DNA from 4 places in the Nocardia sp. NBC_01499 genome. Region 1 is predicted to be linked to each of the others. Evidence: riboswitches for the same ligand, from Rfam matches in the RefSeq annotation. Region 1 holds a riboswitch; each other region holds the start of a gene.
What was found. A riboswitch is a leader RNA that binds a small molecule or an ion and turns the genes downstream of it on or off. The one in region 1 is predicted to bind S-adenosylmethionine.
Positions count from the first base shown of each region.

Region 1 (7,448 bases):
GGTCAGCTACGCCGACCCGAACACCCGCTCCTTCGCGGGCTGGGCTGGCATCGTCGGCGGCATCACCCTCGCCGTCGCCGCCATCATCGCCACCATGGCCTACATGGACCGGAACCCGCCCGCACCGGGCGCGCCCACCGGGCTGTCCTGGAGCCGCTGGTGGAAAACGGTCACGCAGAGCCGCTGAGCGAAAGCCGACACACGTTGTGCCGCAGCCAGGTTCGGTTCGCCGGATGGTGAAGGTGACGTGGCTCGGTACCGGAATCTCGTTGGTGGGCGCGGGGATCGCGCTCTATAACCGGATTACGGTGCGTCGGCTGGCGGATACCGCGATCGAGGTGATCGATCCGGTCACCGTATGCGTGCCCGCTCGCGATGAGGCAGCGCGCCTGCCCGGACTGATCGCGGATCTGCGGGCGCAGCGCGGGGTCGCGCGGTTGAGCGTCGTGATCCTCGATGACGCGTCGGCCGATGACACCTTCGCGACAGCGATCGATGCGGCCGGTGGTGATCCGCGAATCACGGTGTTGCGCAATGACACCGACCCGCCGCCCGGCTGGACCGGGAAGGCTGCCGCGTGTGCGCGATTGGCCGACTCCGTGGCCACGCCGGTGCTGGTCTTCGTTGACGCGGATGTGCGGCTGGCACCGGGTGCGGTCGCGACGGCGGTCACCGAACTGCGCAGGCGGCGGGTCGCGCTGGTCTCGCCGTGGCCGAGGCAGCGGGCCCGGTCGGTGGCCGAGGCGCTGGTGCAGCCTTTGCTGTGCTGGTCGTGGGCCGCGACGCTGCCGATCTCGCTGGCCAACCGGAGCCTGCGACCGTCGACTTCGGTTGCCTGCGGCCAGTTCCTGGTGTTCGACACCGCCGCCTACCGCGCCGTCGGCGGGCACGCCGCGGTGGCCGCCAGCGTCACCGAGGACCTCGATATCGCTCGAACACTGCGCCGCGCAGGGCAACCCACCGTTCTCGTCGCCGCGGGCCGCATGGCGAGCACCCGGATGTACGCGGGTACCGCCGAACTCGACGCCGGATACACCCGCTGGCTGTGGTCCGCGTACGGCGGCACCGTCGCGGGCGGCGCGGGCGTGGGAACGCTTGCCGCCCTGGCTTATTGGGTCCCGCCCCTGGCCGCGGTCGGTGGTTGCGGAGCGGTCCGCCGGGTCGGTGTCGTGGGCTACACAGCCGCCGTTACGGGCAGGCTGCTGGCCCGCTCCACCGAAACCGGCGGGCCGATTACCCGCACCGATGTCCTTGCGGCCCTGGCTCACCCGTTCTCCGTGGCCGCTTACCTACTGCTGTGGGCACGCTCGCACCGCGCTCGGCGGCGGGACGCGCTGAGCTGGAAGGGCCGCACGCTCAACATAACTGGCACCTAGGACTTACGGGACCTCGGTGATCCCCACCGTCGGCAGGAAGAAGCAGGACTTGCCGCCGTTCTCCACGGTGCCGAAGACCGCGGCGAGCACGGTGCCCTGGCCGGTGTCGACGGGTACGGCGCGCACACCGCCCATCGGGAGGGCGGCGACGAAGAAGTTCTGGATGGCGCGTTCGGCCATGGGGCGCAGGGCGGCCGGGACTTCGGCGGGGATCATGGCGCCGAAGACGGTGGACAGCGGGCCCATGGCGGCAAGTCCGCCGCGGCCGCTGGTCACGTTCATCCAGGCGACCTGCATGCCGGTGGTGTCCGATCCGTCCTGGCCGAGGCCGTAGGGGACGAAGGTGAACATGGTCTGCCCGGCCTTGACGGCGGCCAGGTCGAGCCCGGGGATGGTGATCGAGGTCTTGGGCCACGGGCCCGGCACCGCCCCGGCTACGGCCGGAGCGAGGCCGAGGGAGGTGCCGCCGAGGCAGAACGGGGCCGCGGTCGGGTACAGGAACGGCTGCATGCCGAACGCGCGCAGGCCATCGATCGCGGTGTTGTAGACGCCGAACAGGTCGCCCGGCGCGGCGGTGCCGGTCTGGGTGGGACGCTCGCTCGCCGCGGCGGGCGGAACCGGGGTCACGCCCGGCACGGTCGGTGCCGCACCCGAAGTGGGGGCGGCGAGCGCCAGCGCGACCGAGCAGGTCGCGACAGCGGACATTATGGTCAGACGGCGGTGCACGGCCACGGAGACCTCTTCTCATCGTCGACGCAATCGAAGGCTGACGGTACTCCGGCAAACGCCGTGAACAGGCTGTATTGCTTGTGGCAAGTCATCGGCGTGTCATTCCAGCACCGCGACCATCGCGGCGGATCCGAGGCAACTTCGCGGGGTTCGCATATCGAGGCACGCACCAAGCCGTATGCTGCTCCCCGGCGGAGCCGCCCGAGTACGTGAGCGCACGCCGCTACCGATCACGCTGAGCCAGCGTATATCCGGCTATCGGACTTACCCGGCAAACCGGGCCCCGGCAAGATCTACACTCACGGTGATTACTTCCCTTGTCCAAGGGTTCGCCTGCTGGGCATGATAATTCGGCTCGACCCTGACATCGTCCGGTGTCCGGATCGGCGACAACCATCCAGAGCGACCGAGAGACCTGGCTCGTCGACGTCGCAGCAACCCCCCGGTTCACCGGGTGCGGGTGCTTCCGCCGGGACCGATGGAGGAACCGAAGTGATCATCGCCGCTGTCCGTGGCACCCGTTGGGGCCGCCGTCACATCGATCAATGCAAAGTCACATCCGCGAGCTGTCGGGGCTGACCCGCAGCCAGTCTATTGCACCCGTCGCTGGCCGGGTGATGTGACCGCGGCCCGATGTGGCGCGGTTTCGTTCGTTCTTCCGAAGGACCTCGACATGAGTGCGTCCGCCGCACCCGATGCCGCAGCACCCGGCGCTACCGCCGCCGCCGACCGCGATCCGGTCGCTACCGCGACTCGCGAACCCGGCGCCACCGTCCGTGCCGAAGCCGCCCTCGATCCGGCGCCGGTCGAATCCGCCACCGCGCTGGGCGATTCCGCGCCGACCGTCGCCAAGACGCGCCACCCGTGGCGATGGGTGATCAGTGCCGTCGCGCTCATCCTGCTCGCGCAGTTCATCCACGGACTGATCACCAACCCCGGTTGGGATTGGCCGACTTTCGCGAAGTACATCACCGCGAAGTCGGTGCTCGCCTCGCTGAAGGTGACCCTGGAGCTCACCGCGTGGGGTACCGCCCTCGGCTTCCTGCTCGGCACCGCGCTCGCCATCGCGCGACTGTCGAACAATCCGGTGCTGCGGGTGATCTCGTGGAGCTACATCTGGGCGTTCCGCTCGATTCCGCTCATCGTGCAGCTGCTGTTCTGGTTCAACATCGCCTACCTGTACAACACGCTGTCGGTCGGGATCCCGTTCGGCCCCGCGTTTTTCACCTTCGAGGTGAACGGGGTGATCAGCGGTTTCACCGCGGCGGTGATCGGGCTCGCGCTGCATCAGGCGGCGTACTCGGCCGAGATCATCCGCGCCGGCATCATCTCCGTCGACGCCGGTCAGCTGGAAGCCGCTGCCGCACTTGGCATTCCGAAGGTGCGCCAGTTCCGCTCCATCGTCGTCCCGCAGGCCATGCGCTCGATCCTGCCCAATGCGACCAACGAGGTGATCAGCCTGTTCAAAGGCACCTCGATCGTGTCGGTGATGGCGATCGCGGAGCTGTTCTACCAGGTCCAGGTGATCTACGGACGCAACGGGCGGGTGGTACCGCTGCTGCTGGTTGCCACCGCCTGGTACATCGTGCTCACCACCCTTCTCTCGGTGGCGCAGTACTACATCGAGCGCCACTACGCCAAGGGCACGCAGCGCACGCCACCGCCGTCACCGGTCCAGCGGGCCTGGCAGAAGCTGCGCGAGGTCGCCGAATCCGGTTCCACCGCACCACGAGGAGCGACCCGATGACCGCCGCACCCGCCGTCGAGGTACGCGGCGTCCGCAAATCCTATGGCGCGCACGAGGTGCTGCGCGGGATCGACCTGACCGTGCGCTCCGGCGAGGTGGTCACGGTGATCGGCCCGTCCGGTTCCGGCAAGTCCACGCTGCTTCGGGTGGTCAACCATCTGGAGTCGCTGGACGCAGGCACCGTGCACATCGACGGCGAGCTGATCGGATATCGACTGCGCCGCAACACCTTGCACGCGCTACCCGACCGTGAGGTGCGCAAGCAGCGCTCCCGGATCGGCTTCGTCTTCCAGCAGTTCAACCTGTTCCCGCATCTGACGGTGCTCGATAACGTCACGATCGCACCGCTTTCCGCGCAACGCCGCGACCGCGCCGAGATCGAGGCCGAGGCACGAGTGCTGTTGGAACGGGTCGGCATCGGTGAGCTGGCCGACGCGTACCCGCGCAGGCTGTCCGGTGGGCAGCAGCAGCGGGTGGCGATCGCGCGGGCACTTGCCTTGCGCCCCAGGGTGATCCTGTTCGACGAGCCGACCTCCGCGCTGGACCCCGAGTTGGTCGGCGAGGTCCTCGACGTGATCCGCGACCTCGCGCACGGCGGCACCGCGCTGGTGATCGTCACCCATGAGATCGGCTTCGCCCGCGAGATCGCCGACACCGTGGTGTTTCTCGACGCGGGCGTCATCGTCGAACAGGGCGAGCCCCAAGTAGTCCTCGACAATCCGCGCCACCCGCGCACCCGCGCCTTCCTCTCCCGAGTCCGCTGATGAACAGGTTCCCGATGAAGCTTTCCGCCCTGGCCACCGTCGCCGCGACCGCGGTCGTGCTGTTGGCCACCGGCTGCACCGATCCCGAGGCGGAGTCCGCGGCTCAGCCCGCCGGTGCGATCACCTTCGACCTCTCCGCCGCCCAGACCGGCCGCGTGCGCGCGACCAAGGTGGACAGCATCGCCACCGAAGTGCCGCAGGCCATTCGGGATCGAGGCACCCTGGTGGTGACCGGCGCGTCCGGCACCGCGCCGCCGCTGCGTTTCTACGCCAACGACGACAAGACCGTTGTCGGCTCCGAGGTCGATTTCGCCTCGCTGATCGCCGACGTCCTCGGCCTGAAACTCGATGTGCAGGTGGCGGATTGGTCGCAGAACTTCGTGCGCATCGATTCCGGTGAGGTCGACGCGTTCATCTCCAACGTGACGGTGACCGAGGAACGTAAGGAGAAGTACGACTTCGCCACCTACCGTAACGACACCGTCGCGCTGGAGGTGCCCAAGCAGAGCACCCTCGAGTACAAGGATCGCAAGAGCCTGGCGGGCAAGCGAATCGGCGTCGGCAGCGGCACCAACCAGGAACAGCTGCTGGTGAAATGGAACGAGCAGAATCACGCCGACGGTCTCGCGCCCATCGACATCGCCTACTTCCAGCAGACCAGCGACTATTACCTGGCGCTGGCCTCGCAGCGGCTGGACGGCTACATCGGCCCCAACCCGACCGCGATCTACCACTCGGCCACCGCGAACCAGACCAAGATCCTCGCCACCTTCTCCGGCGCGGGCGAGGCGCTGCAGGGCGAGATCGCGGTGCTCACCAAGAAGAACACCGGGCTGATCACCGCCGTCCAGCATGCCCTGAACTACGCCATCGAACACGGCACCTATCAGCAGGTGATCGATCGGTGGGGTCTGAAGACCGAGCAGGTCACCGAGTCGCGGGTCAACCCGCCCGGCCTACCGAAGCAGCAGTGAGTCGATGACACAACAGCTTTCGGCACGCGAGTTGCGCGTGCACCAGGTCGCTCAGGACGATCCGCTTGCCGCACCGCTGCTCGCCGAACTCGCCGTCGAATACAGCAGCCGCTACGGCCGCAGCCCCGGTGAGATGCACGCATCGCTACGTGACTATCCCGCGACGGAGTTCGCGCCACCACACGGCGCGCTGCTGGTTGTCACCCGCCACAGCGAGGCCGTCGCGGGCGGCGCATTCCAGCGCTACGACGCGGAAACCGCTGAGCTGAAACGAATCTGGACGTCCCGCGAGCACCGCAGGCAGGGACTCGGCTTGTTCGTGCTCGAACAGCTCGAAGCCGAGATCGTGCGACGCGGCTACCGGCGTATCTACCTGACCACCGGTCCACGCCAGCCGGAGGCCGTCGGCCTCTACCTGGCCGCCGGGTACACCGCGCGCTACGACCCGGCCGTGCCCGCCGAGGAGCTCGGCCCGCACCCGTTCGAGAAGCATCTGCCCGCCGTTACCGACGAACTGGGAGCAACCGCATGAAGTTCCTACTGTTCACCCTGGTCACCCGGGTGCCAGACCCGACAACCGGCCGGCTGCCCGGTACCAGGGAGCGACTGCGCAACGTCGTCGAACAGGCAAGGCTTGCCGAGGATCTCGGCTACGACGGGTTCGCCGTCGGTGAGCGGCACGAGGATCCGTTCCTGTCCGCCGCGCCGCCGGTGATCCTGAGCCACATCGCCGCGGTCACCTCCCGCATCACGCTGTTCACCGCGGTCACCACGCTGAGCCTGCTCGACCCGGTGCGCGCCTTCGAGGACTACTCGACGCTGGACAACCTGTCCGGCGGCCGCCTGGAGCTGATCATCGGCAAGGGCAACGGGGCCGCGCAGGCCGAGCTGTACCACGTCACCACCGACGACCAGTGGGACCGCAATCGCGAGGGCTACGACCTGTTCCGGGCGCTGTGGGGCAGCGATAGCGTCACCTGGTCGGGCCGGTTCCGGCCGGAGCTGAAGAACGCCAAGGCATTACCTCGGCCGTGGCAGCCGAAGATCCGGATCTGGCACGGCAGCGCGACCAGCCGGGATTCGGTGGAACTGGCCGCGCGCCACGGTGATCCGCTGTTCTCGGCGAATGTCACCAACCCGATCGAGCCGTATGCCGAACTGGTCCGCCACTATCGGGAGCGCTGGGAGTTCTACGGGCACAACCCGGCCGACGCGCTGGTCGGCGCAGGCACGGCCGGATTCCATGTCGCCCGCAGCTCACAGCAGGCACTCGGCACCTATCGACCGATCTTCGAGGCGCGACTCGCCTTGGCGCGCAAGCTCGGCCTGCCGGTCGTGTTCGAGACGCTGGACGACTTCGTCACCCGCAGTTCGGCTTTGGTCGGCAGCCCCGAGCAGGTGATCGACAAGGTCGGCAGGCAGCACGAGCGGTTCGGCCACGAGGTGATCCACCTGTCCGCCGAGCGCGACGGCCGCCCCGAGATCGACTACCTGGACAGCCTCGCCCTCTTCCAAACCGAGGTGGCGCCGGAGCTGCGCCGCCGAATTCCCAGCCGCCCGTTGGCAACCGGCGCCGATGCCGCCGATCTCGACCCGCGCGACGACCTCGTCCGCACCGAAACTTCTGGAGTTACCCCGTGATCCGACACCGTCACCGAATCATCGCGCTGGCAGGCGCGCTCGCCGCGGCGACCACCGTGGCCGCCTGCGGCACCGATTCGGCCGCGCCCGGCGGCGACGCCGGACCCCCGAAGCCGGGCGGCACGCTGCGCTACGGGTTGTCCCAGGCACCGACCTGCTCGGATCCCGCGCAGGCCGGCACCAACCAAACCCTGTACGTGACACGGCAGATCGTCGA
Region 1 is NZ_CP109426.1:8,631,665-8,639,112, reverse strand. It holds gene OG203_RS39345 (LppM family (lipo)protein) at 1-187, shown strand, start outside; gene OG203_RS39340 (glycosyltransferase) at 234-1,376, shown strand; gene OG203_RS39335 (hypothetical protein) at 1,380-2,081, opposite strand; SAM riboswitch class I at 2,496-2,590, shown strand; gene OG203_RS39330 (amino acid ABC transporter permease) at 2,779-3,852, shown strand; gene OG203_RS39325 (amino acid ABC transporter ATP-binding protein) at 3,849-4,616, shown strand; gene OG203_RS39320 (ABC transporter substrate-binding protein) at 4,616-5,590, shown strand; gene OG203_RS39315 (GNAT family N-acetyltransferase) at 5,595-6,122, shown strand; gene OG203_RS39310 (LLM class flavin-dependent oxidoreductase) at 6,119-7,231, shown strand; gene OG203_RS39305 (ABC transporter substrate-binding protein) at 7,228-7,448, shown strand, end outside.

Region 2 (7,448 bases), 2.6 Mb from region 1:
GCTTCGTCCTCGGCGTCTACCTCGCCGAACTCCACCGCCTCCGCATCGGCCGCCAAGCCTGGCAATCGACCGTCCACGCCCTCAAAGGCGTAGGCCTGTCCATGCTCATCGAACTCCTCGGCGCCCTACTCGCCACCGGCGTCTGGCTGATCGGCGCGATCGCCACCTAGCCCACTCGACCGCTATTCGATGATCGGCAGCGGGATGGTATCCGCCGCTTCGAGTTTGGGGAGACTGTCGCGGCGGATGGGCAGGGTTGGTTGTTCGGTGGTGTACAGGGGGAGTGTGGGGGCCGGGTCGGCGGGCAGCGGGCGGACCCGGGCGGGGAGCCGATAGAACGCGCGGGCGTTGTCCTCCAGGACGGCGAACATATCGGTGCCGACCACGTCGCAGAGGAGGTCGACATCGGAATCCTGGAAGGGGCGGCCCGCGCGGGTGCCGGGTAGGTCGGTGCCGAACATCAGGGCTTCCGGGTTGACCGCGTGGATGCGTCGCAGGGTGTCGGGAACGTTCAACGCGACCCGCCCGAAACCCGTCGCCTTCACCTTCGCCCCCCGATCGACCAGGTCGAGCAGGTACGGCAGGCCCTCGTCGGACATGCCGAGGTGATCGATCGCGAAGACCGGAAGCTTGGAGATGACCGGTTGCAGCGAGGCGAGCATCTGACCGTCGATGTACACCTCGACATGCCAACCGACGAGTTCATGGGCGCGCAGGGCCTGCAGTGTCATGCCGGTGATGTCGGCGGCGGCGCGTTTGAGGTTGAACCGCAGGCCGCGCACGCCGATCCGGTCCAGTTCGATGATCTCGTCGTCGGTGGCGTCAAGGTCGAGCCGGGTGACCCCGACCCAGCCCTCGCCCAGCTCGGCGAGGGCCGCCTTCAGATACGTCTGGTCGGTGCTCTGGAAGGACCCGCTGACCACGGCTCCGCCGCCGACATCGAAGCGCGACATGCGCTTTCGATAGTCGGCGATGGTGAATGAGCCGGGCAGGTAGCCCTCGTTCTCGAACCGCGGGAACCGCGGATCGAAGATGTGGAGATGGGCATCGAACACCTGTACAGAATGCCTCAGTGCGAGTCTTTCCGCTGTCGCGGACCTAACAGCGAGTCGGCCTAGACCTTGTGCGGCTCGCTGGCCCGCAGCATGTCTTCGCGCTCGACGACCTTGACGCGCTCACGGCCCTCCGGCTCGCCCAGCGAGCGCTCGTGCGCGTCGAGGCGGTACCAGCCCTGCCAGGTGGTGAACGGGATGCCCTTGCTCTCCAGGAACTCGGTGACGGCGTCCAGCTCCGGCTGCGCGGCCGGGGTGAAGTTCGCGCTGTCGTCGAGCAGGCAGGCGACGGTCTCGTTGGCGTCGCCCTTGGTGTGGCCGATGAGGCCGACCGGGCCGCGCTTGATCCAGCCGGTGACGTAGGTGGCCGGGACGTAGCGGTCGGCGCCGTCGGCGTTCTCGTCGCCGATCACCCGGCCCGCCTCGTTGGGCACGGTGCCGGCCTGGTCGTCGAACGGCAGGTTGGTCAGGTTCTGCGACAGGTAGCCGACGGCGCGGTAGACCGCCTGCACGTCCCATTCCTTGAAGGTGCCGGTGCCCTTGACGTTGCCGGTGCCGTCGAGCTGGGTGCGCTCGGTGCGCAGGCCGACGACCTTGCCGTCGTCGCCGATGATCTCGGCGGGCGACTCGAAGAAGTGCAGGAACAGCTTGTGCGGGCGGTTGCCGACGTCGCGAATCGCCCACTGCTCCAGCGTGTTCGCGATCATGTCGACCTGCTTGGAGTGGCGGCGCGCGGCCTCGGAGCCCTCGTCGTAGTCGATGTCCTCGGGATCGACGATGACCTCGATGGTCGGCGAATGATCCAGTTCGCGCAGCTCCAGCGGGGTGAACTTGGCCTGCGCCGGGCCGCGGCGGCCGAACACGTGCACCTCGAGCGCCTTGTTGGCCTTGAGGCCCGCGTAGACGTTCGGCGGGATCTCGGTCGGCAGCAGCTCGTCGCCGGTCTTGGCGAGCACGCGGGCCACGTCGAGCGCGACATTGCCGACGCCGAGCACGGCGACCTTCTCCGCGTCGAGCGGCCAGGTGCGCGGCACGTCCGGGTGGCCGTCGTACCAGGACACGAAGTCCGCGGCGCCGTAGGAACCGTCGAGGCCGATGCCGGGGATGCCGAGCGCGCGGTCGGCGTTGGCGCCGGTGGAGAAGATGACCGCGTCGTAGAACGTGCGCAGATCATCGAGGGTGATGTCGGTGCCGTAGTCGATGTTGCCCAGCAGGCGCACCTGCGGCTTGTCAAGGACCTTGTGCAGGGCGGTGATGATGCCCTTGATGCGCGGATGGTCCGGCGCGACGCCGTAGCGGATCAGCCCGAACGGCGCGGGCATGCGCTCGAACAGGTCGATGCTCACCTCGGCGTCGGATTTCATCAACGCGTCGGCGGCGTAGATCCCGGCCGGTCCGGCGCCCACGATGGCGATGCGGAGCGGGCGGTTAGCTGCACTCTGTTCGGTCATCTTTTACGCGCACCCTTTTGGTCGAGAAACAAATACGGCGTACTCCTTAGCCTAGGCTAAGTTACGCGCTGACTGGTTGCACCTGACGATGCGGACACTGGAGTTGTCGGCTCGTGGCCACCCCAGCCGCGGCTATGACAGCAGGCCGCAGTCTTGCGATTCTATCGGTGACGGGGACGGTAGGCCCCGGTGCGGTGCGTGAACTGAATGGATGCCACGCGACCCGTTCGCTGGGTTCACCGGAACGGGTGTCGTTAATCCCGGCGTGGCGCAGTCGACTTCGCTCACCGCGCGGGGGCGGGCGCCGGATACCGCCGCCGACCAGGGATCATCGTCCTATGAGTGAGCAGCAGTCAGCCGCGGAAGACGAAGTCATCCAGGTCGATCAGACCGACAAGCGCTCCGTGGCACCGTTCATCGCGGCCGCCGTCGTCGCGGTGCTCGTGCTCGCCGGGATCATCATCGGCGGGCTGATGTCGCCCGCTGAGAAAAATGTCACAGAAGCGGACAAGATCGCCGCCGCGGTACGCGACTTCGTCGAGGGGTCCAACAAGACCGATTCGGTGCCCCCACCAGGCGCGGGCTGCCCCGGCTTCGACCCGAAACGGTCACCGCTGGCCGGGCGGTCCGGCGGCGGAAAGACCGTGGAAATCACCAAACTCGTCGATCCGAGCGTCGATGGCGACCGCGCGAAGGCGACGGTCACCACCAAGGTCGACGGCGACGAGGCGACCGCGACCTGGAATTTGACCCGATCCGGGGACAAATGGCTGGTCTGTAATTGAGCATTCTCATACCGTGAGCAGCCGTTTGACAGGGTGACCCTGATCAAGGCAATCTCAGCAGAAGGTCATGAGAACCAGTGTCAAGCCCCGGCAATACTGGTCGGCAACCCTCCTCCGCGGTGGGGTGCTCCGGGTGACGACCTGGCCGCGCGTCAAACCTGTGCGCGGCAAGTGCGGATTCTAGGAGGGTCCAGATGAGTTATGCCGGTGACATCACCCCGCAGCAGGCCTGGGAACTGTTGCGGGACAATCCCGAAGCCGTCCTGGTCGACGTGCGCACCGAGGCCGAATGGAAGTTCGTCGGCGTGCCGGACACCAGTTCGATCGAGCGCCCGACGGTGCTGATCGAGTGGGTCGATTCGACCGGGACGCGCAATGGCGAGTTCACCGAACAGCTGGTCACGGCGCTCGACGGACACGATCCGGCGGCCCCGGTGATCTTCCTGTGCCGCTCGGGGCAGCGCTCCATCGGCGCGGCGATCGCCTCGACGCAGGCCGGGTTCGGCACCTCGTACAACGTGCTGGAGGGCTTCGAAGGCCCGGTCGACGCGGACGGACATCGCGGCGGCAGCGGCTGGCGTGCCCTCGGATTGCCTTGGCGGCAGTCATGAGTAGCTGCTGTTCGGTCGACGCGTTGTCGCGGAGCTCTGTCGGGAGGCAGTCGTGATCACCGGTGGTGCGTTCGACAAGCCGCTGCCCGAGGGCGTCGGCCCCGCGACCCTGGGTGTGCGAGGTGGGTTGCGCCGCTCCGGTTTCGAGGAAACCTCCGAGGCGCTGTACCTGACCTCGGGCTTCGTCTACGAGAGCGCCGAGGCCGCCGAGGCCGCGTTCACCGGCGACGTCGAGCATTTCGTCTACTCCCGCTACGGCAACCCGACGGTCGCCATGTTCGAGGAGCGGATGCGGCTGCTCGACGGCGCCGAGGCGTGTTTCGCGACCGCGAGCGGAATGTCCGCGGTATTCACCGCTTTGGGCGCGCTGCTCGGCGCCGGTGATCGACTTGTGGCCGCGCGCAGCCTGTTCGGGTCCTGCTTCGTGGTGTGCAACGAGATCCTGCCGCGCTGGGGCATCGAGACAGTCTTCGTCGACGGCGAGGATCTGGACCAGTGGGAAGCGGCGCTGTCGGTGCCCACTCAGGCGGTGTTCTTCGAGACACCGGCGAACCCCATGCAGACCCTCGTCGACGTGCGCCGGGTTACCGAGCTCGCACATGCCGCGGGCGCGAAGGTGGTGCTGGACAACGTCTTTGCCACTCCGCTGCTGCAGCGTGGTTTCGACCTTGGCGCCGACGTTGTCGTCTACTCGGGCACCAAGCACATCGACGGCCAGGGCCGGGTGCTCGGCGGCGCCATCCTCGGCGCGAAGGACTACATCGACGGTCCGGTGAAAACGCTGATGCGCCATACCGGTCCGGCGCTGAGCCCGTTCAACGCGTGGACGCTGCTCAAGGGTTTGGAGACAATGCCGCTGCGCGTGCGACATTCGACCGAATCCGCACTGCGCATCGCCCGCTTCCTGGAGACCAACAAGGCCGTCAGCTGGGTGAAATACCCCTTCCTGGAATCACATCCGCAACACGACCTTGCCACCAGCCAGATGAGCGCGGGCGGCACCGTCGTCACCTTCGAGCTGAACGCTCCCGCGCACGAGGCCAAGAAGCGCGCCTTCGAAGTCCTCAACCGCCTACGCATCGTCGACATCTCCAACAACCTCGGCGACGCCAAATCCCTGATCACCCACCCCGCCACCACAACACACCGCGCGATGGGCCCCGAAGGCCGAGCCACCATCGGCCTCTCCGACGGCGTAGTCCGCATCTCCGTCGGGCTGGAGGACGTAGCGGACCTCCTCGCCGACCTCGACCACGCTCTGAGCTAGCAACGACAAAGGCTCCACACGGTGCACACGTGTGGAGCCTTTGTCGTTGGATCAGGCCAGCGCGCGGAGGCGGGGGGCCAGGTCGCGCTGGAAGAGGTCGAGGAAGCGGCGTTGGTCGTGGCCGGGGGCGTGGAAGACGAGGTGGTTGAGGCCTGCGTCGAGGTAAGGCTTGATGAGGTCGACGGTCTGGTCGGGGTCGCTGGCGACGATCCAGCGCTTGGCGATCTGCTCGATCGGGAGGGCGTCGGCGGCGGCCTCCATTTCGATCGGGTCGGTGATGCTGTGCTTCTGTTCCGGGGTGAGGCTCAGGGGAGCCCAGAAGCGGGTGTTCTCCAGTGCCAGTTCGGGATCGGTGTCGTAGGAGATCTTGATCTCGATCATCCGGTCGATGTCATCGACGGTGCGTCCTGCCTTGGCGGCGCCCTCGGCGACGGCGGGCATCAGCTTCTCGGTGTAGAGGTCCATGCCCTTGCCCGAGGTGCAGATGAAGCCGTCACCCGCGCGGCCCGCGTAGCGCGCGACCAGCGGCCCGCCCGCGGCGACGTAGATCGGGATACCACCCTTGGGCACGTCGTAGATGGACGCGCCGACGGTGTTGTAGTACTCGCCTGCGAAGTCCACCCGGTCGCCGGTCCACAGCGCGCGCATCAGCTCGACCGACTCGCGCAGCCGCGCGAAACGCTCCTTGAACTCCGGCCATTCGCCCTTGTACCCGGTGGCGATCTCGTTGAGCGCCTCACCGGAGCCGACACCGAGCATGATCCGGTCGGGGTACAGACAACCCATGGTGGCGAAGGCCTGCGCGATCACCGCCGGGTTGTATCGGAAGGTCGGCGTGAGCACCGAGGTACCGAGCTGGATCCGCTTGGTGCGCTCGCCGACCGCGGCCATCCAGGCCAGCGAGAACGGCGCGTGCCCGCCCTTGTGCCGCCACGGCTGGAAGTGGTCGCTCACCGTGGCACTGTCGAGGCCGTGTTCCTCGGCGAGCACCGCGATCTCCACCAGTTCGCGCGGCCCGAACTGTTCCGCCGACGCCTTGTATCCGAGCTTGAGCTCACCCATGTGCGCCACTCCTGTCGCTTCGCTGCACACCTGCGGTGCGGGCGTTCCCGCACACCGTTGTCGGCCGCAGACACGCTGCGGTCATGTCTCGCTTCAACCGGCGCGGGATCGCGAACGTTCCCGCGCCTCGGCGATCATTCGAGCACTGTCCCGCGCTTTTCGCATATACGTCATACGGCCGTCTTCGACCATAGTCAGCGGCACCCGAGGGTGTGCGAAGGGTCGCATCGAGTCGGACTTCCCCCCACGGAGGTGTCCGGTAGGCGTACCTCCGCATTCGCTCCGGCCATGCGCGGTTTGCGGACGGACTCCGTCCGGCTGTGTCTCTAGTGGGACAATTGTCTGGTGACTGATGAACCGATCCTGTCCTATCTGACCGACATGGACGGTGTGCTGGTGCACGAGGACCAACTGGTGCCGGGCGCCGACGAGTTCCTCGCCGAGCTGCGCACCAACGAGACGCCGTTCCTGGTGCTGACCAACAACTCCATCCGCACCCCGCGCGACCTGCAGGCCAGGCTGCGCCACACCGGGCTCGACATCCCGGAGGAGGCGATCTGGACCTCCGCGCTGGCCACCGCCACCTTCCTGGACGAGCAGCGGCCCAACGGAACCGCCTACGTGGTCGGCGAATCCGGGCTCACCACGGCATTGCACGAGATCGGCTACGTGCTCACCGACAGCAACCCCGACTACGTGGTGCTCGGCGAGACCCGCAACTACTCCTTCGAGGCGATCACCACCGCGATCCGCCTGATCGAGCGCGGCGCGAGCTTCATCGCGACCAATCCCGACCCGACCGGCCCGTCCCGCGACGGCTCGCTGCCGGCGACCGGCTCGGTCGCCGCGCTGATCACCCGGGCCACCGGCCGCGACCCGTATTACATCGGCAAGCCCAATCCGCTGATGATGCGTTCGGCGTTGCGCCGGATCGGGGCGCATTCGCAGTCGACGGTGATGATCGGCGATCGGATGGATACCGATGTCATCTCCGGGCTGGAGGCGGGGATGCGCACGATTCTGGTGACCACCGGCATTTCGACCCGTGCGTCGGTCGAGGCGTACCCCTATCGGCCGACGATGGTGATCGATTCCGTCGCCGATCTGGTCGGGCGTACGAAAGAGCCCTTCTCCGACTAGATCGCGTGATTGCTAGTCAGACGCACCAAGGAACTCTGCCGACTAGCTCGCGTGACGACGGGATATGGCCGAGCGGCTCA
Region 2 is NZ_CP109426.1:6,059,348-6,066,795, forward strand. It holds gene OG203_RS27710 (DUF456 domain-containing protein) at 1-170, shown strand, start outside; gene OG203_RS27715 (amidohydrolase family protein) at 183-1,055, opposite strand; gene OG203_RS27720 (FAD-dependent oxidoreductase) at 1,115-2,503, opposite strand; gene OG203_RS27725 (hypothetical protein) at 2,842-3,288, shown strand; SAM riboswitch class IV at 3,352-3,468, shown strand; gene OG203_RS27730 (rhodanese-like domain-containing protein) at 3,483-3,899, shown strand; gene OG203_RS27735 (O-succinylhomoserine sulfhydrylase) at 3,952-5,166, shown strand; gene fgd (glucose-6-phosphate dehydrogenase (coenzyme-F420)) at 5,218-6,228, opposite strand; gene OG203_RS27745 (HAD-IIA family hydrolase) at 6,610-7,368, shown strand; gene OG203_RS27750 (MarR family winged helix-turn-helix transcriptional regulator) at 7,446-7,448, opposite strand, start outside.
Region 2: linked by a shared signal. The riboswitch ahead of OG203_RS27730 (rhodanese-like domain-containing protein) and the one ahead of OG203_RS39330 (amino acid ABC transporter permease) in region 1 are both predicted to bind S-adenosylmethionine.

Region 3 (7,448 bases), 4.3 Mb from region 1:
GGCACTGGCTTGCATCTCCAGATCAACCAGGCCATGGGCGCGGCCATCGATGCCTTCCTCGCTCGTATCCAGTCCTCGAAGTCAGAACTGAACTAGCCTCGGCCATTTCGCGGTAAGGCGCAGCGGCAGAGCGCAATAGAGAAATCGGTCCTATCGATTTCTCGAAATTGAGCACGAACTCGTTTGTCGCGCATGAGTAATACTCTGGCGTGTCGTTGCGCGTCGATCGAAGCGCAATGTTGGATGCTTTTGCCCATGACCTCGACTGCCAGTACAGGAGCATTGAAATCCCGACGAACACGTTATAGCAACGGTGTGGTAATCGGGCTGATCATCGGTGCTCTTACCTCATTCGGCGTATCGCCCGCAGGCGCCGACCCGACCGATCAGCCGGACCTGATAACCGCCGGTATCACGGCCGAAGATGGTTCTCGGATAGCCGAAGTCGAGCGCATCGACGATCGCGGAATTCGGCTGCAGGTCTACTCCGCGGCGATGGACAAAACCTTTCCGGTGGAGATCCAGCGCCCCGCGGATACTTCGCGGGCGCGGCCGAGCCTGTATCTCCTGAACGGTCTTGACGCGGGGGAAAGCGTCGCCTCCTGGCAGGCGCAAACCGATGTTCGCCAGTTCGTCTCCGACAAGAATGTCAACCTGATCCTGCCGATCGGCGGTAAGGCGAGCTACTACACCGACTGGGTCAAGGACGACCCGAAACTCGGCCGCAACAAGTGGAAGACGTATCTGACCGAAGAATTGCCGCCGCTGATTGATTCGGCACTCGGCACCGACGGAGTCAGGGCCATCGCGGGAATCTCCACCTCCGGCACTTCGGTGCTGGCATTGCCCATTGCCAAGCCGGGTCTGTACCGGGCGGCGGCCGCGTACAGCGGCTGCGCCCAGACCAGCGACCCGATGGGCGCCTACTTCGTGCAAACCGCCGTCGGGATGGCGGGCGGGGACGCCAAAAACATGTGGGGACCGTTGAATTCGCCCGAGTGGGCGGCAAACGATCCGTATGTGCACGCAGACGGGCTGCGTGGGCTCGACCTGTACCTCTCCTCGGGTGACGGCCGACAGGGCGAATACGACACGCTCGACGGCCGGAAGTCGCAGCTCGATGGCATCAAGACCCAAATCGACGGTATGAACGATCAACTCGGGCCGATGGGGCTGGTGAATCAGATCATGGTCGGCGGCACCATCGAGAGTGCCACCTACTACTGCACGCGCAACCTGGAGAAGAAGCTCGCGTCGCTCGATATCCCCGCGACCTTCCACTACGCCTCGGGCACGCACTCCTGGGGCTACTGGCAGGACGAGTTCAAGGAGTCGTGGCCGGTGCTCGCGCACGGATTGGGCTTGGCGGAGTAGGCGAGCGGCTCCGTGCGGACGGGCGAGCAGAGCCCGTCGGCGGCGCGGGGTGGGTGGCGTCTGTAAGAATCGGGGGGTGACCGATGCCGACACGTCCACCGCGGACCAGCGGGCAGGCAGCAGCTTGGGCTCCCAGTTTCTGCGCTGCCACCTGCCGCTGGTCATCGTGGCGCTGGTCATCGCGGTGGCGATCGTGTTCGTCGCCCAGGATCGGTGGCGCCGCGGCGCGCTGTTCTTCGGCGGGGCGACCTTGCTTGCCGCGGCGTTCCGACTGTGCCTGCCGACCGCGCGGGTGGGCTTGCTCGCCGTGCGCAGCAAGCCCTTCGACGTCGGCGCGCTGACCCTGCTCGGCTCCGCCATCGTCTTCATCGCCGCAACCATCAACACCTTGGGCGTGGGCTAGTCGCCTGCGGCAGAGGCTATTTCGTTGATTCGCCCGCCGCACCCCTCGATGCGGCGGGCGAATCGGCGAAACTCAGGCAGGCTCGGCGACCAGCGCGGCGCGCCCGGATCGACTGCCGTACAACGCGCGTGCCTCCGTCGGGCTGACCGTCTCGAGCCTGGTCGGCGCCGCCGCGTTGATGTGCTCCTTCAGGATCTGGCCCGCCATCGGCGCGATGAACGGCGCCGCGACAAGCAGTCCGAACGAGTTGAACCGGGTGAATCCCCACACCAGCACCTTCGCGGGCAGCCGCACCGCGAGATCGACGATGCCGAGCCGATCGAACCGCCCGAGCTTGCGCATCCACTTCGGCAGCGTCGACACCGACGCCAGCGAAAGCAGCCTGCTGCCAATGGCATACGAGAGCCCGGCACCGTTGCGCGGTGAGGTCCACAGCAGGTGGTGCATGCCCTCCTCGGCCCGCTCGGACGTGCACAGGCGCGGGCGAACCCGCTCGAAGTACTCGCGTACCTCGGCGCGCGAGCGCGGCACGTCCTCGGGCTTGCAGGTCTGCAGCTCGGCCGCGACCGCGCACTCCTGCCAGAAACGCGTTTCCTCTTCCGGTGTCAGCCCTGGGCCGAACATCTCGTAGGCCTTGAGTACCGAATGCCAGCCGGTGATGTGGATCCACAGCTGGGTTTCCGGGCTGTTCGCGCTGTAGCGGTTCCCGCTGATCGGTTCGATGCCGGTCATCGGCGCGTGGATCCGCATGAGGTGCTCGGCCGCCTGGATGGCGGTGCGTCCGTCGGCGATCGCGGCGATCAGGAAGTAGGAGAAGGTGTGATCGAGGCGCTTGCGCGGGTCGCTGTAGATGCCGCGCGAATCGGCGACGGCCGCGGTGAGGAACGGGTCGAAGTGCTCGAGCACGACGGCCCGCTGGAATCCGATGACCGCGGTCGGCGCGGTCCAGACCTTCCAGCTCGGCGAATCGGGGCCGAAGAACCCGTAGTCGTCCCGGCGCAGGGTGGTCGGATCGAAGTGCATCACGTGCTCCTTTGCGGTGATCGCCCCGGCACCGGGGTTGAATACAACGCAACCGTAGCAATTGCGTGCAGTGAATACAACGGTTGCGTAGCATTTGTGATCGGAAGGATTCGGGATCGAGGCCGGGATGCTGTCAGGATGGACCGCATGGAGGTGAGACGGCAGTGACCACATCGCGCGCCGCGGCGGACCGGCCGCGTCGGCGCTACGCACCGCGCCTGCCGCCGGAGCAGCGCAGGGCCCAGCTGCTCGATGCTGCCTTCGCGGTGCTGAGCCGGGTGGAACTGCACGAGCTGAGCATGGAGGCGGTCGCCCAGGAGGCTGGCGTCGGCAAGCCGGTGCTCTACACCGTCTTCAAGACTCGCGCCGAACTCGTTGCGGCACTGCTGGAACGGGAGCGCGAGCGCGGCCTCGAACAGGTCGCCGAGACCCTGCCGACCGACCTGATGGGCGCCGACCCGGTCGTCGCCGCCTCGGCCACCGTCGAGGCGTTCGTCGGTGTGGCACTGGAGAATCCGACCCGCTGGCGACTGATCCTGGCCGGGCCGGGCAACGCCCCCGACGAATACCGTGAGGCGCTGCGCAAATCCCGCGCGGGCATCTTCGACCAGGCCGAAGCGCTGGTCCGCGTCGGCACCGCACTCGAACCCCGTTGGGCCGGAGTGGATTCCGGTCTGCTCACCAACTCGCTACTGCAGGTCGCGGAGATGCTCGGCCGCCTAGCCGTCAGCGAACCCGACGAATACCCCCGCGAACGCCTCCAGGGATTCGTCCACGCCATCGTCCAACTACTGGTCGGCGCCCCCACCTCCGACTAACCGCGAAAAGTGCTGCGCTCGAGGTGGATTCAGCGGATGGGCTGACGGCTCTGCTGGGCCAATCGCATGGTTTCGGTCAGCAGCTTGGATACCGCCGCGGCTTCGGTGAGGAACCCGTCGTGCCCGTCGCGCGAGTGCACGATCTCCAGTCCGTCGCAGCCAGGTAATCCCTCGGCGAGTTCCTGCTGCGTGCGCAGCGGGTACAGCCGGTCGGAGTCGACGCCGCCGACGACGCACGGCACCGGCGTCGCGGCCAAGGCCGCCCGCACCCCACCGCGGCCGCGGCCGATGTCGTGCCGGTTCATCGCCTCGGTGAGCAGCACATAGGTGGCCGGATCGAAACGCCCGCAGAGCTTGTCGGCCTGATGGTCCAGGTAGCTCTGCACCGCGTACCGGCCGCCGCGCCACGGATCCTCGGCGCCCTGCGCGCTGTTCTCGTACCGGTGGTCGAGCTCGTCCTCGGTGCGATAGGTCAGGTGCGCGATGCGCCGGGCGATGCCCATGCCCGTCATCGGCGCGCGGTCGGTGTCGTGATAGTCGCCGCCCTGCCAGTCCGGATCGGCCTTGATCGCCGCGATCTGGGTGGTCTGCGTGCCGATCTGGTCCGCGGTGGCGCGGGCGCCGACGGCGAGCACCAGCGCGGCGCCGACCCGGTCCGGCGCGCCGACCATCCACTCCAGCACCCGCATGCCGCCCATCGACCCGCCGACAACGGCGGCGAGCCGCTCGATGCCGAGCCGGTCGATCAGCGCCGCCTCGGCGGCCACCTGGTCTCGGATGGAGATCTCCGGAAACCGTGCGCCCCAAGGCTTTCCGTCCGGTGCCAGCGTCGAGGGCCCGGTGCTGCCCTGGCAGCCGCCGAGCACGTTCGTCGCGATCACACACCACTCGTCGGTGTCGAGCGGACAGCCGGGGCCGACCATGCCGTCCCACCAGCCGGGCAGCTGATGGATGTCGTCCGGGTGGCCGACCACGTGCGAGTCGCCGGTCAGTGCGTGCTCGACCAGCACGACGTTGTCCAGCGTGGGGGAGAGCTCACCCCAGCGCTGCACCGCGAGGTGCACCTGCGGAATGACCGCGCCGCTCTCCAGCTTCACGTCTCCGATGGCGATGATGCCGAGCCGCCCGTCCGAGGGTGGCAGGGCCACCCCGGACGAACGGGCGAAACTCGGTTCGGTACTCAATGTCACGTCGCCGCCGCCGCGAAACCGGCCCGCAGATCGGCAAGGATGTCGTCGATGCCCTCGATCCCCACGGCCAAGCGGACCAGGCCCGGAGTGACACCCGCGAGCAGTTGCTCGCCGGGCGTCAGCTGCGAATGTGTGGTCGACGCGGGGTGAATCACGAGAGAGCGCACATCTCCGATGTTAGCCACATGGCTGTGCAGGGCTAATCCGTCCACGAACTTCTTGCCCGCATCGACACCGCCGCGCAGCTCGAAGGAAACGATCGCGCCAGGGCCCTTGGGCGCCAGCTGGTTGGCGCGTTCGTACCACGGCGACGACGGCAGACCCGCGTAGATGACCTTCGTGACCTCCGGCTGGGTGCCGAGGAAGTCGGCCACCGCCTTGGCGTTGGCGACGTGCCGCTCGACCCGCAGGCTCAGCGTCTCGATGCCCTGGCTGATCAGGAACGCGTTGAACGGCGAGATCGCCGCGCCGAGGTCGCGCAGCAGTTGCACGCGCGCCTTGAGCGCGAAGGCGGGCGCGCCGAGGTCGGCGAATACCGCGCCGTGGTAGCTCGGGTCCGGGGTGGTGAAGCCGGGGAAGCGCGACTGTCCCTTCGCGTCGGTCACCGTCCAGTCGAAGTTGCCGCCGTCGACGATTACGCCCGCCACCGCGGCGCCGTGCCCGCCGAGGTACTTGGTCGCCGAGTGCACGACGATGTCGGCGCCGTGCGCCAGCGGCTGGATCAGGTACGGGGTGGCGACCGTGTTGTCCACGATCAGCGGCAGCCCGGCCGCGTGCGCGATGGCGGCGATGCCGGGAATGTCGAAGATGGCGCTGCTCGGGTTGGCGATGGTCTCGCCGTAGAACGCCTTGGTGTTCGGCCGGATCGCGGCCCGCCACTCGTCCAGGTTGTCGGGGTCGCCGACGAAGGACACCTCGATGCCGAGCTTGGGCAGCGTGTAGTGGAAGAGGTTGTAGGTGCCGCCGTAGAGGTGCGGGCTCGACACGATGTGATCGCCGGACGCGGCCAGGTTCAGGATCGCGTACGTCTCCGCGGCCTGTCCGGAGGCGAGCAGCAGTGCGGCGACACCGCCTTCGAGCGCGGCGACGCGCTGCTCGACCACGTCCTGGGTCGGGTTCATGATCCGGGTGTAGATGTTGCCCGGCTCGGCGAGCCCGAACAGCGCGGCGGCGTGATCGGTGTCGCGGAAGGCGTACGAGGTGGTCTGGTATATGGGCAGGGCACGGGCACCGGTGGTGCCGTCGGGTGCCTGTCCCGCGTGCACCTGCTTGGTCTCGAAGGACCACTGCGCGGTGGGATCGACATCGGCCGCGGGCACGGTGGAATCACTCATGAGCTTTGCTCCAAAGGAAAAGGTTGTTCGCCAGAACTACAAGGGTTATCGGGATATGGGCGAAGGACAACAACACATTTCGGGAACCTCCTGAAAGCGCGCTTGCTCTCGACCTTCGAGAGCCCGGTCATCACCCGGAGCACCCCACCGCTGCTGGAGGGTTGCCGTCCAGCAAGCCGGGGCTTCGCGCTGGCACTCATGACCTGAGGGCATCATAACCGGCCGTCGCGCGACGGCCGAAACCTATCGGCGAACTCAGTCCGACGCGCTGGTCCGCGCGCCGCCGCAGACGCGACGGAACTCGTCGAACGCCGCGGTGAAAGAGTTCCGGCCCGCCGCGGCCGCGGCGCGCAGATCGTCATAGTCGAACATGCTCTCGCCGCACTCCATCGCGAGATGGCCGATGAGCTGCCAGGTGCCGAGGATCAGCCGCACCGGGAGCGCGCAGGGTGTGGTGTCGAGTCGTTCGGCGACCGCCGCGGCGATCGCCCTGTTCTTGCTGTCGGCGTGTTCGAGGCTGCGCGCGCTCACCGAGGGACTGCTGCGCACGATCCGCTGCATCTGCTGGAACTGCCGGAACGAGATGGGGCCGCCCGCTGGTTCGTGCACGGCTCGGTCGATCACGTGCAGAAACGCCTTGCGCAGCGATTCCAGTTCGTTGCCGTCGACCGGGAGTTGGCGCAGCGCCTCCGCCACGGCCTGGCCGAAGTCCTGGACCGGGCCGAGGACGATGTCCTCTTTGCTGTCGAAGTACCGGTTGATCGTGCGCGGCGAGACGTCGGCGGCGTTGGCGATCTGCTCGACCGTCGTCGCGTCGAAACCCTGTGTGTCGCACAGGCTCAGCCCGACCTCGATGATCCGCAACCTGGTCTGCTGCTTCTTGCGTTCGCGCAGGCCGGGATTGGCGTTCGGCGCGGCGCTCGCAGGAGTTTCCGCTGCGGCACTCGCGCCCGTCGGCGTCGGTGACTCGAGCATGTGCACACCCTATCGCAACCTAGTGTTTTCGTGTCCGTAACCGTCAAATGTCGCATCACGACATTTTTCTCTTGACGACAAATGTCGGCTAGTGACAGGATAGCCACGCACTTCCTACGATGAGGAGACGACGTGACCGAGACTGCGACAGCAGTAGAAGTTCCGGTAAGAAAGGGCAGTTCGGCACGCTGGTTCGCACTCGGCGTGATCGCGTTGGCCCAGCTCATGGTGGTTCTGGACGCCACCATCGTGACCATCTCGCTGCCATTCGCCCAGCAGGATCTCGGCATCAGCGATGGCAACAAGCAATGGATGCTCACCGCTTACACGC
Region 3 is NZ_CP109426.1:4,308,091-4,315,538, reverse strand. It holds gene OG203_RS19940 (lipase family protein) at 1-96, shown strand, start outside; gene OG203_RS19935 (alpha/beta hydrolase) at 316-1,374, shown strand; gene OG203_RS19930 (DUF3017 domain-containing protein) at 1,451-1,777, shown strand; gene OG203_RS19925 (oxygenase MpaB family protein) at 1,850-2,800, opposite strand; gene OG203_RS19920 (TetR/AcrR family transcriptional regulator) at 2,965-3,618, shown strand; gene OG203_RS19915 (homoserine O-acetyltransferase) at 3,648-4,766, opposite strand; gene OG203_RS19910 (bifunctional o-acetylhomoserine/o-acetylserine sulfhydrylase) at 4,805-6,142, opposite strand; SAM riboswitch class IV at 6,236-6,346, opposite strand; gene OG203_RS19905 (TetR family transcriptional regulator) at 6,398-7,117, opposite strand; gene OG203_RS19900 (MFS transporter) at 7,250-7,448, shown strand, end outside.
Region 3: linked by a shared signal. The riboswitch ahead of OG203_RS19910 (bifunctional o-acetylhomoserine/o-acetylserine sulfhydrylase) and the one ahead of OG203_RS39330 (amino acid ABC transporter permease) in region 1 are both predicted to bind S-adenosylmethionine.

Region 4 (7,448 bases), 3.6 Mb from region 1:
CTTGCCGTACAGCGGCGTCGCCAGCGTCGCGGTGATCAGGTAGGCGGTGGTCGCCCACGCCTGCAAGGAGTAGCCGTTGAGGTCGTCGGCGATGGTGCGGATCGCGGTGGACACGATCGTCTGATCCAACGCCGCGAGCAGCATCCCGAGCATCAAGCCGCTCAAGATCACCAGGATTTGGCGATGGGTGAATGCCGGTGGCGCCTGCACCTTCTCCGCCGTCGTCACGACCGCGCCTCGCTGCCGCTCGGTTCCGTAGTGCCGACAGCGGCTGTGTGTTTGGTTCGCTCGCGTAGCTCGCTCACGTATCGTTCTCCGTCCCACTAAAGGTCTGATCCCAATTGCGGCGCATCGCTGCGATCATCTCGGGTCTGGTGCGCTCGAAGTCGTCGACGAACCGCAGGAGCAGCTCGGCGAAGTCGGCCCGGGATTGCGGCGCCCAATCGGCCATCACCCGGGTCAGGTTCTCGTTTCGACGCCTGCGGATCTCTTCGGCGACGGCACGGCCACGATCGGTGACGACGAGCACGGTGGCCCGGCCGTCCGCCGGGTCGGCCTGCCGCTCGACCAATTGCTTGCCGACCAGCTGAGCCACCTGACGGCTGACCGTCGACGCGTCCGAGTGCAACGCGCCGGCCAGTGCGCCCGACCGCATCGGCCCGTCATTGCACAGCCGAATCAGCGCGCCGAATGCGGCGGGATCGAGTCCGTCCTTGGTCCACGTGCTGATCTGGGCCGCAGTGCGGTCGCGGATCCGCTGCAATCGGGTGAGCTGCATCGCGATCGTGTCGATCGTTTGCTCGTCCAAACCCTATACCTTTGCTTGCATCAATCAATTAGTTGCGCGATGCAAGTATGCGGACGAGCTTGCCACTGGGGCAAGCGATATACAGAGCTTTACTTGCCCTTGAACTCCGGTGCCCGCTTCTCGAACACCGCTTGGAGCGCCTCGGCGAGGTCTTGCGACGGCAGGAACGCGGCGTTCCACGCGGACACGTAGCGCAGCCCCGCGGCCACCTCGTCCTTGTTCCGCTGATCCAGCACGTCCTTCACACCCTGCACCACCAGCGGCGGGTTCGTGGCGATTTCGCGTGCGGTGGCGTGTGCCGCGTCCAGTACCGCGTCCTGATCGGCGAAAACATCGTTGACCAGGCCGATCTTTTCCGCCCGCGCCGCGTCGATGTCCTTGGCGGTGTAGGCGAGCTCGCGCAGGTGACCCTCGCCGATGATGGCGGGCAGCCGGTGCAGTGAGCCGATGTCGGCGACGATGGCGACCTTCGCCTCGCGCAGGCTGAACTTCGCGTCCGCGCTCGCGTAGCGGATGTCGGCGGCGGCGATCAGGTCGAGCCCGCCGCCGATGCACCAGCCGGAGATCGCGGCGACCACCGGCTTGCGGCTGTCCGCCACCGCGGTCACCGCCGCCTGCATCTTGCGGACCTCGATCAGGAACTCGGTGCGCGGCGCGGCCTGCGCCTTGTCGGCCATCAGCGGGCCGAACGTGCCGCTCATCGCGGGCAGATCGAGGCCGTAGGAGAAGTGCTTGCCCGAACCGGTGAGCACGATCGCGCGCACCTCGGGATCGGCGTCGAGCGCCTGGAAGATCTCCGGCAGTTCACGCCAGAAATCCGGGCCCATCGCGTTGCCCTTGCCTGGACCCGTCAGCGTCACCTGCGCGACGTGATCCTTCGTTTCTACGGTAAAAGCCTGCCAGTCAGTCATTCTTACAGCGTATCGAGCAAGTGACAGACCGAAACTCTGCATCCGGAAATCGGCGGTAAACACCAGGTGGTGCCGTCGAAGCACACTCAGCCACCACAGCGCGAGTTTTGCGAGCGCCGTTCGTGGCCCGTCTCGCGTCCGAGTGGTCGAAGCGCATGCGCCGAAGGCGCGAGTCTCGACCGCTCGGACGCGAGACACCCGGGGCCACGAACACGCCGCGGCCACGCGGCCAACAACACATGTAAACCCTGCGCAAAATCGGTGCGGCGCACTAGGTCCCACCTCGCTGTTGAGCGGATCATGGAGGCGAGTCAGCAAACCTCAATCACCTATTTGGAGGCCATCATGCTGATGCATCAAGGAATCGGCCTCGACCGGTTCAACGAAATCTCCCGGGCCCGTGCGATACACGCGCTCTTCTCCTGTTGTTGCAATGTCACCTGGGCCGCCAAGCTCGCCGATGCCAGGCCCTATCCGGATCGGGACGCCCTGCTGGCCAAGGCCGATGTCGAGTTGCTCGCGCTGTCCCAGCGGGATCTCGATGCGGCGCTCGAAGTAGTTGTGCACGAACATGTCTCGGGCGGCAGCGTGACCGAGCTCGCGCGGATCACGCGTGCGCGTATAGCGCTGATGCTCGGACCGAGCGAGGGGTATCCGGAATACTGACGCATTCACGAAGTAGCCCGGCGCACCATCCGCAATCGCTCTACTCTGGTGGCATGCGCAGGTCGACATTGCCACCGATCGCCTGCCGAGTCGCGGACACCCTCATCGCCCGAGGCCATCACGGTGTCATCGTGACCCAGCCGGCACCAACCCCCACCGTCGCCGATGCCGCGCGAACGCTCGGCGTCGAGGTGGGCGCCATCACCAGCGCGCTGGTGTTCCTGTTGGACGAGGATCCGGTGCTGCTGCTGGTTTCCGGCGCGCACGAGGTAGATCTAGAGTCCACCGGAAAGCGCCTGGAGGGAACGCTCACCCGGGCACCGGTCGACATGGTGCGCGAGGTGACCGGACAACCGATCGGCGGCGTCGCACCGGTAGGCCACCCCACCAACCTCCCCACCTGGGTAGACACCGCCCTGTCCCAGCACCGCGAGGTATGGGCCGCAGGCGGCCACCCGAACACCGTGTTCCGCACCTCTTTTCACGAACTGGTCCGCATCACCGCAGGCCTCCCCATAGATATCGACTGACTGCCAGTTCCGTGCCAGCTGATCTTTTGCCCACTGATCTCGCCAGCACATGGGTAACTCACCGGGCACGGGCCAACTCCCCCACCCCAATCCCGCCGGTCGCCAACGCCACCCTCCCCGCACCTAGATCTGGCCTGAATACCCGGAGAGGCGGGGGAGCGTAGTTTTGGACGGGTGACCGAAGCAGAACGGCCCGCCACGGATTTCCAGATCCCCGACGATCTGAGCGGGATCACCGCCGAGCAGTTCCGCGCCTCGATGCGCCACTATCCCGCTGGCGTCACCGTCGTCACGCTGAATTCACCGAAGGGTCCGATCGGTTTCACCGCGACCTCCTTCGCGTCCCTGTCGCTGGCGCCGCCGCTCGTCTCCTTCAATATCGCGCACACCTCGTCCAGCCTCACCGCGCTGCTCGACGCCGACTCCGTCGTCATCCATTTCCTCGGCGAACACCAGCACGAACTGGCCCAGCGCTTCGCCCGCACCGCCGAGGACCGCTTCACCGACCGCTCCCTGTGGACCACCCTCGACACCGGCGAACCGGTCCTGCACGGCACCCCCATCTGGCTCCGCGCCACCATCCACCAACTGATCCCCCTCGGCGACCACACTCTCGTCGTCGGCCTGGTAACCCGAGTCCACGACAACACCAACGAATCCCCCTCCGCCGCCCCCCTCCTCTACTACAACGGCCGCTACCACCGTCCAACCAAACTCGGCGACTGAAAGTACGCGGCCGCTAGCCGACGAGGCAGGGGGCGGCGCCGGTGGGGGCCTGCGAGGTGAAGGGGCGGGTTTCGGGGGCGGGGTTCCAGAGGCCCTGGGTGGTGGCGTAGTTCCAGGATGGGCCGGTGTGCACGAGGGTGGCGATGGCTTGGATGAGACGGTCCACGTCGGCGGGGGTGGTGCCGAGGCCGACGCTGGCGCGCAGGGCTCCGTCGAGGTCGAGGCGGGCGAGCAGCGGGTGGGCGCAGAAGCGGCCGTCGCGGACGCCGATGCCGTGCTCGGCGGAGAGGTAGGCGGCGACGTGGCCGGGGACGAAACCGTCCAGGGTGAAGGCGACGATGCCGACGGTGTCGGGGGCGTCGGTCCAGATGCGCAGCAGGTTGACGCCGGGGATGGCGGCGAGGCCGTCGCGCAGCCGGTCGGCGAGCTGATGTTCGTTGGCCGCGAGGGTTTCGGCGTCGATCTCACAGAGGGCATCACAGGCGGCGGCGAGCGCGGCGGCGCCGAGCACGTTGGGCGAACCGCCCTCGTGTCGCTGCGGGGCCGGTGCCCATTCGGCGCCGGTGGTGGTGACCTCGCGGACCGCGCCGCCACCGGCGAGGTAGGGCTCGGCGTTGTCGAGCCAGTCGCGGCGGCCGACGAGCACGCCGGCGCCGAACGGCGCGTACAGCTTGTGGCCGGAGAACGCGAGGTAGTCGATGCCGGTGTCGCGCAGGCTGATTCGCCGGTGCGGCGCGAGCTGTGCGGCATCGACGATGATGCGGGCGCCGCACTGGTGAGCGATGGTGGCAAGGCGTTCGAGCGGCAGCACCTCGCCGGTGACATTGGAGGCGCCGGTCACCGCGAGCAGCGCGGCCGGCTTGCTGCACAGCTCGGCGACCAGCCGTCCGATGGTCTCCTCGACGGTGGCCGCGGCCTGCACAACGCGACGGCCGTGCCTGGTCCACGGCAGGAAGTTGGCGTGATGCTCGATGTCGAGCACCACGGTGTCGCCGGGCACGCAGGACGCGAGCAGGTTCAGCGAGTCGGTGGTGTTGCGGGTGAACACCACCACTTGATCGTCGGCCGCGTCGAGGAACCGGCTCACCGAACCGCGGGCGGCCTCGTAGCACTCGGTGGAGATCCGCGAGGCGTAACCGGCACCGCGGTGCACGCTCGCGTAGAACGGCAGCAGCTGCTGCACCCGGTCGGTGACCTGGGCCAATGCCGGTGCGCTCGCGGCATAGTCGAAGTTGGCGTAGGTGGTCGTCCCGCCCTGAACGAGCGGCACCTGGAGGTCGTCACCGGAAACCCGGGCGAGGGGGGCACAGTTCTGAGCAACCACAGCAGTCATCACGAAAATCCCGTCGACTCTGGGACTCGTCATCAGAAGATTCATCGAGTCCGCGCTTGCCGCACCCGGTCGGGCGTCGGCCTGGTCGTCACCCGGAGCACCCCACCGCGGAGGAGGGTTGCCGACCAGCAAGCCGGGGCTGAACGCTGGTACTCATGACCTGACCCGAGATTGGCAGATCCGCCCCCGAGCTGTCAACTGTTTCTGATCTCCAAGGCCATCGGCGCCGCGTGTCCGGACTGCCGTGTCCGTTCGCTCGGCATTCACCGCGGCTGTCGTCTCCGCGGCCTGATCGATCCGGTCCGAAACGCCCTGAGCTGCAAGATCACCGGGCCGATGAGGGGAATCACATCGGCGCGCACAGCGACCTTCTGGCGAACTCGCCCGGTAACCCGCCCACCAGGCATTGCTTCGGCGCGCCCGACGGAAATCGCCACGACCTGCAACAACCCCGCCCGCGGCCAGGGAACCTGGAACAGCGCCGGTGAACAACAAACGTCGACAACCCCGAGTACCGTGGACAACTGGTCACCGTGGTGTTTGCCCACTGGTAACCCAGCTATGACACAAACAACACCAGGGAAGTGCGAGGCAGGTCGAATGGGAGGTGGGCAGGGCGTCATGCTCCAGCCACAGGTTGATGTGACGGTTGATCCCCTATTACGGACCGCGCACACGCCACCGGCCCGGACCCTCGTCGACATCCTGACCGCGACCGCGCTGACCCATCCCGACGCACCCGCCATCGACGACGGCGACGTGGTGCTCAGCTACCTCGAGCTCGTCGTCGAGATCGAGAAGACCTTGGCCAGGCTCGCCACCGCGGGCGTGCGACCCGGCGACCGGGTCGGCGTGCGGATGCCGTCGGGTTCTCGCCAGCTCTACCTGACCATCCTCGCCGTCCTGTACTCCGGCGCCGCCTATGTGCCGGTCGACGCCGACGACCCGGACGAGCGGGCCCAGCTGGTCTTCGGCGAGGCGCAGGTCACCGCGATCGTGACGGCGGCTGGCATCGCGACCACAGCGGCGGGAATCCGTGCGGCCGAAGACAATCCGGCCGACGCGCGAACCAGCACCCTGCCGACCCCCGCCGACGACGCCTGGATCATCTTCACCTCCGGCTCCACCGGAACGCCGAAAGGTGTTGCGGTGACCCATCGCAACGCCGCCGCGTTCGTTGACGCCGAGGCCAGGCTCTTCCTGCCGGACGCCCCGATCGGCCCAGGCGACCGTGTGCTCGCCGGACTCTCGGTCGCCTTCGACGCCTCCTGCGAGGAAATGTGGCTGGCCTGGCGCAACGGCGCCTGCCTCGTGCCTGCCCCGCGCGACCTGGTCCGCACCGGCGCCGATCTCGGCCCGTGGCTGGTTCGCCGGGAAATCAGCATCGTCTCGACCGTGCCGACACTGGCCGCGACCTGGCCCGCCGAGGCGCTGGACGCGGTCCGGCTGTTGATCTTCGGCGGCGAGGCCGTTCCGCCCGAACTCGCGGAACGTCTTGCCGGCAACGGCGATACGGATCGCGAGGTCTGGAATACCTACGGCCCCACCGAGGCAACAGTGGTCGCCTGCACCGCGCTGCTCGACGGCACGTGGCCCATCCGGATCGGGCTGCCGCTCGACGGCTGGGACCTCGTCGTCATCGACGCGGCCGGAAACCCGGTCGGCGAGGGCGAATCCGGCGAGCTGGTGATCGGCGGCGTCGGCCTGGCCCGCTACCTCGATCCCGCGAAGGACGCCGAGAAGTACGCGCCGCTGCCCTCGGTCGGCTGGGAGCGCGCCTACCGCAGCGGCGACCTGGTCCGCAACGACAGCGCGGGTCTGGTCTTCCTCGGCCGTGCCGACGACCAGATCAAGCTCGGCGGCCGCCGCATCGAACTCGGCGAGATCGACAACGCGCTGCAACACCTGCCAGGCGTCACCGGCGCCGCCGCCGCGATCCGAACGACCAAGGCGGGCAACAAGATCCTGGTCGGCTACCTCACCGGAACCGGCCCCGATTTCGACAGCAAGGCGGCCAGAGCCCAACTCGCCGAACAACTTCCGGCGCCGCTGGTCCCCCGGCTCGCGGTGGTCGACGAACTGCCGACCCGCACCTCGGGCAAGGTCGACCGCAACGCGCTGCCCTGGCCGCTGCCGAACAACACCGATGACGACGACAGCGATCTGACCGGCACCGCGCAATGGGTTGCCGGACTGTGGGATTCGGTGCTCGGCGGCGAGGTCACCGACCTCGACGCCGACTTCTTCGACCTTGGCGGCGGCTCGCTGGCGGCGGCCCAGATGGTCACCGCGCTGCGCGCGCGTTATCCACAGATCACCGTCGCCGACCTCTACGACCACCCCCGCCTCGGCGCACTGGTGGAACTGCTGGAACAGAGCACACCGGCCGTCGCCGTCGAGGAGCGCGTGGTGCGCCCGACACCGCGGCCCGCCCAGTGGGCGCAGGTGCTCGCCACCATTCCACTCACCACACT
Region 4 is NZ_CP109426.1:5,024,403-5,031,850, forward strand. It holds gene OG203_RS22950 (MDR family MFS transporter) at 1-228, opposite strand, end outside; gene OG203_RS22955 (MarR family winged helix-turn-helix transcriptional regulator) at 302-808, opposite strand; gene OG203_RS22960 (crotonase/enoyl-CoA hydratase family protein) at 898-1,719, opposite strand; gene OG203_RS22965 (2-oxo-4-hydroxy-4-carboxy-5-ureidoimidazoline decarboxylase) at 2,065-2,385, shown strand; gene OG203_RS22970 (YbaK/EbsC family protein) at 2,439-2,915, shown strand; gene OG203_RS22975 (flavin reductase family protein) at 3,090-3,641, shown strand; gene OG203_RS22980 (aminotransferase class V-fold PLP-dependent enzyme) at 3,655-4,974, opposite strand; SAM riboswitch class IV at 5,022-5,135, opposite strand; gene OG203_RS22985 (Pls/PosA family non-ribosomal peptide synthetase) at 5,596-7,448, shown strand, end outside.
Region 4: linked by a shared signal. The riboswitch ahead of OG203_RS22980 (aminotransferase class V-fold PLP-dependent enzyme) and the one ahead of OG203_RS39330 (amino acid ABC transporter permease) in region 1 are both predicted to bind S-adenosylmethionine.